2 regions of the Peptacetobacter sp. AB845 genome follow, and region 2 is predicted to be linked to the other one. Evidence: predicted binding sites of a transcription regulator. Region 2 holds the regulator's gene; the other holds the start of a gene.
The links. The regulator HrcA, encoded in region 2, represses chaperone genes, less so after heat shock. The targets are predictions, from matches to a motif close to TTAGCACTCNNNNNNNNNGAGTGCTAA.
Positions count from the first base shown of each region.

Region 1: the regulator HrcA is predicted to act here: its motif matches at 1,598-1,624, upstream of groES (co-chaperone GroES).

Region 1 covers NZ_CP180001.1:636,705-640,140, forward strand. The annotation lists gene ACK2WO_RS03290 (hypothetical protein) at 1-495, shown strand, start outside; gene ACK2WO_RS03295 (DNA-3-methyladenine glycosylase family protein) at 628-1,503, shown strand; gene groES (co-chaperone GroES) at 1,683-1,967, shown strand; gene groL (chaperonin GroEL) at 2,090-3,436, shown strand, end outside.
Region 2 covers NZ_CP180001.1:2,312,636-2,316,071, reverse strand. The annotation lists gene hemW (radical SAM family heme chaperone HemW) at 1-943, shown strand, start outside; gene hrcA (heat-inducible transcriptional repressor HrcA) at 1,217-2,236, shown strand; gene grpE (nucleotide exchange factor GrpE) at 2,263-2,844, shown strand; gene dnaK (molecular chaperone DnaK) at 2,944-3,436, shown strand, end outside.

The DNA.
Region 1 (3,436 bases), 870 kb from region 2:
AAATGTAGTGTATCAGAGCACATAGAAATGGAAAAAGAATTATCAGCTCTTGAGAAAGAGAATAAAGAATTGAAGAAAGAATTTGTCAAAATAAAAAAAGATGAAGAAGTAGAAGAGGAAGAAGAAAAGAAATCAAATATATACACATATTCTTCTGATTTACCATCTGGTGGAAGTTGTACAGTATACGATGATGATATGAACAATTTTTTAAATTCTATATGTCGGTGGGGAGGTGCAACAACCACTATATCAGAAGTAATGTATAATTATGATATATACGAAGTTGAATCCTATGACAATGGAACATTAATTAACATGGATAGTACAAATAGCGAAACAGGAAATTATAATTTCAAAGTATTTTTTGATAGAGACAAAGATAAATATTTTGTATTAAATGTAAAAGATAAGGATAATGGAAAAACATATAAGTCTACAGATTCAATATGGACATATCTTAATGATGTATATCAAAGAATAATGGGAATATAATGAACAAGTTTAATAATAAGAGAATTATTTAAAGAAGAATCTAATCAATATTATAGATATAATTCTATATTATTGATAGTTTCTTCTTTTTTTATTAAACTATATATAAAATAAGAACTTAAGAGGTGGATTATGAATATTATAGAAAAAGAAAATGGAATAATATTAGAAAATGTGGAAGACTTTGATCCAAAGCATATATTCGAATGTGGTCAGTGCTTCAGATGGAAAGCAGAAGAAGACGGATCATACACAGGTGTTGCTATGGGGAAAGTGATTAACGTAAAAAGAGAAGGAAACAATGTAACTATAGATAATACAACAAAAGAGGACTACGAAAATATATGGCGTGACTACTTCGACATGGACACAGATTATGGAAAAATAAAAAGCACTCTTAAAGAATTCGATGAATATCTAGATAAAGCCGTAGATTTTGGATGGGGAATCAGAATACTTAGACAGGACAGTTGGGAGATGCTTATATCATTTATAATATCTTCAAACAACAGAATACCTATGATACAGAGAGCTATAGAAAATCTATCTGAAAGATATGGAAAATTCATAGGAGAATACAGAGGAAATAAATACTACGCATTTCCAACACCTGAAGAGCTAAACAAGGCTACACAGGAAGAGATAAGAGAGTGTAAAACTGGATTTAGAGATAAATACATAAAGAGTACATGTGAATCAGTTGTAGAGCTTGGACTAGATGTTAAAGACTTTAGAAAACTTAGTACAGAAGATTGCTGTAAAGAGCTTAAAAAATTTAATGGAGTTGGTCCAAAAGTTTGCGATTGCATAGCATTATTTGGAATGCAGAAGATAGATACGTTCCCAGTGGATGTTTGGGTAAAGAGAGTTATGCAGGAATTCTATATTGAAGAAGATATGAGTCTACCTAAGATGAGAAAATTTGCTCTTGAAAAATTTGGTGATATAGCTGGATATGCACAGCAGTATCTGTTCTATTATGCTAGAGAATTAGGTATAGGAAAATAGTATGAAAAGTAGTTATTAATAGTTGTAAATAAAGGATAAAAATTTGCTTATAAGGTATTGAAAAATAAAAATAAAAGGTATATTATAATAATTGTTAGCACTCATAGTCTTAGAGTGCTAAAGAAAAAATAAGCGATTAAACTTATAAATTGATGTATATAAAATAGGAGGCGCTAATAATGAAAATAAGACCATTAGCAGACAGAGTAGTAATAAAAAGAGCAGAGGCAGAAGAAAAAACTGCAAGCGGAATAATACTTGCAGGTGCAGCAAAAGAACAGCCTCAGATAGCTGAAGTAATAGAAGTCGGACCAGGTGGAATAGTAGACGGTAAAGAAATAAAAATGGAACTTAAAAAAGGTGATAAGGTTATATATTCTAAATACGCAGGAACAGAAGTTAAAGTTGAAGGTGAAGAATACATAATAATAAAAGAAGCAGATATATTAGCAGTATTAGAATAATTAAAATTATAGAAGCGTGGTTAAAAGATTTGATTAACAGAATTAAATTCAAATTTAATTAAAGATTAGATTTAAACGATTTAATTTTATAATATTTGTTTTAATTTGGGGAGGTAGTTAAAATGGCAAAAGAAATAAAATTCTCAGAAGATACAAGAAAAGCATTAGCAGCAGGAGTAAATAAATTAGCAGATACAGTTAAGGTTACAATGGGACCAAAAGGAAGAAATGTAATACTTGATAAAAAATTTGGAACTCCACTTATAACTAATGACGGTGTAACAATAGCAAAAGAAATAGAACTTGAAGATAGATTTGAAAATATGGGTGCACAGCTAGTTAAAGAAGTTGCAGTTAAAACTAATGATATAGCAGGAGATGGTACTACAACAGCTACAGTACTTGCTCAGGCAATAATCAGAGAAGGTTTAAAAAACGTAACAGCAGGATCTAACCCAGTTCTTTTAAGAAAAGGTATACAGAAAGCTGTAGATGTTGCAGTTGAACAGTTAAAAGCTCATTCAAAAGATATATCTACTAAAGAAGAAATATCTCAGGTTGCATCAGTTTCTTCAGGAGATGAAGAAGTTGGTAAATTATTAGCTGAAGCTATGGAAATAGTTGGTAAAGATGGTGTTATAACAGTTGAAGAATCAAAAACTATGCACACTGAATTAGACGCTGTTGAAGGTATGCAGTTTGACAGAGGATTCGTATCAGCTTACATGGTAACAGATGTAGATAAAATGGAAGCTGTTTTAGACAATCCATACATATTAATAACAGATAAGAAAATATCTAACATACAGGAAATATTACCTATACTTGAACAGATAGTTCAGCAGGGAAGAAAATTATTAATAATAGCCGACGATGTAGAAGGTGAAGCATTATCTACATTAGTAGTTAATAAATTAAGAGGAACATTTGATGTTGTAGCTGTTAAGGCTCCAGGATTTGGTGATAGAAGAAAAGATATGCTAGGAGATATAGCTACATTAACAGGTGCTCAGGTAATATCTGATGAACTAGGATATGATTTAAAAGATACAGAACTTTACATGCTTGGTAATGCAGCATCAGTTAAAGTTACAAAAGAAGCTACTACAATAGTAGGTGGAGCTGGATTTAAAGAAGCAATAGACGAAAGAATAAATCAGATAAGATACATGATAGACCAGACAACTTCTGATTTTGATAGAGAAAAACTTCAGGAAAGATTAGCAAAACTTGCTGGTGGTGTTGCGGTTGTTAGAGTAGGTGCTGCTACAGAAGTTGAAATGAAAGAAAAGAAATTAAGAATAGAAGATGCTTTAAATGCTACAAAAGCAGCTGTTGAAGAAGGTATAGTAGCTGGTGGTGGTACTGCACTTGTAAGCGTAATACCAGCAGTAGAAGAGCTAGTTAATTCACTAGAAGGTGAAGAAAAACTAGGTGCTAATATAATAAGAAAAGCTCTTGAAGAACCA
Region 2 (3,436 bases):
AAGTATTTTATCAAGTGAGGAGATTCAGGATTTGATGAAATCTGTTAAGAGTAATTTTAATGTTTCAGAAGATGCTGAGATAACTATGGAGTGTAATCCAGGGACTATTGATAGAGAAAAGTTAGAGGCTATTAAGAGTAGTGGTATAAATAGACTTAGCATAGGGCTTCAAGCTGTACAAAATCATCATTTAAACTACATAGGAAGGATTCATACTTATGAGGAATTTGAAAAGAATTTTAGAGAAGCCAGAGATGTAGGATTTGACAATATAAATATTGATTTGATGTTTGCTTTACCAAATCAGACAGAAGAAGATTGGAAAGAGAGCTTAGAAAAAGTTGTAGGTTTAAATCCAGAACATATTTCAGCATATTCTCTTATACTTGAAGAAGGAACAGAGCTTTTCGATATGTATGAGAGGGAAGAGTTTGAACTTATGGACGAAAATAGAGATATAGAAATGTACGAGTATACAATTAATTATCTAAAGGAGAACGGGTACAATCAGTATGAGATATCCAACTACTCTAAGAAAGGAAAAGAATGTAAACACAATATAATCTACTGGCAGTGTAAAAACTATCTTGGTCTTGGAGCGGGAGCAGCAGGATACCTTGGAAGAAATAGGTATACAAATGAAGCTAATTTAAATAGTTACCATAAAAAAATAGAAAACAATGAAAAGCCTATTATAAATGTTGAAAATCTTTCTGATGAAGAAATGATAGAGGAAATGGTATTTATGTGCCTAAGAATGACTGAGGGAATAAATAGAATTGATTTTAAAAATAGATTTAAAATTGAATTTTGTGATAAATATCAAAAGCAGGTAGATGATCTTGTTGATAGAGGACTTTTACTTGTAGATGAAAAAAGTGTAAGATTGACTCAAAAGGGTAGAGAAATTTCTAATAGCGTATTTTTAGAAATATTATCTTAAAGTAAAAAAGCATACAAAAGGTAATAGAGAATACAAAAAATAAAAAATTAGCACTCGAAGTATCTGGTGGACAATTTGTAAAAGAAGGTATTGAATTTGCAATAAAGGAATCTAATTATAGTATAATTGGATTTCTTTTTTTGTGTTCAAAAATACTTTTCAAAAAGTTTTTCAAAAGATGTTGACAAAAAAATTTAAAGGTGTTATAAAATAAGTATAAGCTTTTTAGCACTCCTAAATGATGAGTGCTAATAAAGTAAGAAGGTGATAGATTTGGAATTGAATGAAAGAAAATTAAATATACTTAAGGCGATAGTTAAAGATTATATTGATACAGCAGAGGCTATCGGTTCTAGAACAATTTCAAAGAAACATGATTTTGGAGTCAGTGCAGCGACTATAAGAAATGAAATGGCTGATTTGGAAGAGTTGGGATATTTGATACAGCCTCACACATCTGCAGGTCGTGTACCTTCTGTTAAAGGATATAGACTATATGTTGATTCTTTAATGAGCAAGGGAGAGCTTACTGATGAGGAAAAAAGGTTAATTGAAAACTGTATGAAAAACAATATAGATAATATAAATGTTTTAATTCATGAAACATCAAAGATGCTATCAAAATTAACCAATTATACTACAGTAGCTATTACAAAGAGTATAACAAACAACGTAATAAAATATATACAGTTGGTAAATTTAAATGAAAACGAGATACTTTTAATAGTAGTATCAGAAAAAGGAAATGTAAAAAAAGCAAGTATACCTGTAAGAGAAAATATTGAACAGGCTAAGTTAAATCTTATATCAGATAGCTTAACTAAAAGACTTGCTGGAAAGAGTTTATCAGATTTAGATGAAAACTTTATATCTTATGTTAAATATCAGATTGGTGAGTTTTCAATGGTAGTCGATGAATTGATTAACATACTAAATGGAGATGACTCGGATGATGACTATTCATTGACATTGAATGGAGCGACGAACATATTCAACTATCCAGAGTTTAACGACATAATAAAAGCAAAAGAATTTTTAAACCTAGTTGAAGAAAAGGATGCCGTTACAGATCTTATCAAACAAAAGGGAATTCAAAAGGATAACCTGAATATTTTGATAGGTAATGAAAATGGAAAAGGTCTTGAAAAAGATTGTAGTGTCGTAACAGCTACATATAATGTAGATAATAATACATTAGGAAAAATAAGCTTTATAGGACCTACAAGAATGGATTACGCTAGAGTTTGCTCAATAATAAATTATATGAGCATTTTACTAAATAAAAAGAAATAAAACAGCAAAAGCTGATTGACTGAGGGGTGTATGTCTTGGAAAATAATAGAGGTATAAACGAAGAGACGAAAGAAACTAAAACGTGTGAGGAAACTCAAAACGAAGAGTTAAATGTTTCTAATGAAGAGATAGAAGGTGAAGCAGAAAAAGTAACAGATATAAATGCTAAACTTGAAGAAAAAAAATTAAAAGATGAAATAGCTGATATGAATGATAAATATCAGAGACTTCAGGCTGAGTATGCAAACTACAGAAGAAGAACTAATGAAGAAAAAGAAACAATTGGAATATTTGCAAATGAAAAAATAATGGCAGAACTTATTCCAGTTATAGACAATATGGAAAGAGCTCTTGATTCTGCAGACAAAGGAACTCCAGTTTATCAGGGAATAGAGCTAGTATATAAACAGCTTTTAGATACACTTGCTAAATTTGGACTTCAGGAAATAGAGGCTGAAGATGGGCCATTTGATCCAAACTTCCATCAGGCGGTTATGCAGGATCATATATGCGGTGTAGAACCTGGTAAAGTTGTAGATGTACTACAAAAAGGATATAAATTAAATGAAAAAGTTGTTAGAGCAACAATGGTAAAAGTTTCTTGCTAGTATAAATTAACTAGCACAACTTAATTAAAAGAATTAAATTTTTAAAAAGGTAAATTACAAATCATAATATGATTTATAATCATAAAGGAGGAAATTAAAATGGCAAAGGTAATAGGTATAGACTTAGGTACAACAAACTCATGTGTAGCAGTATTAGAAGGTGGAGAACCACAGATAATACCAAACTCAGAAGGTATGAGAACTACTCCTTCAGTAGTAGCTTTCACTAAAGATGGAGAAAGAATAGTTGGGGAACCAGCAAAAAGACAGGCAGTAACAAATGCAGATAGAACTATAAGCTCAATAAAAACTCATATGGGTACTGACTACAAAGTAAATATAGATGGAAAAGATTATTCACCACAGGAAATATCAGCAATAATACTTCAGAAATTAAAATCTGATGCAGAAAGCTACTTAGGTGAAAAAGTAACAGAAGCAGTTATAACTGTTCCAGCATACTTCACAGATGCTCAGAGACAGGCAACTAAAGACGCTGGTAGAATAGCAGGACTTGAAGTTAAGAGAATAATAAACGAACCAACAGCAGCATCACTTGCTTACGGTATGGATAAATTAGATCAGGACAAAA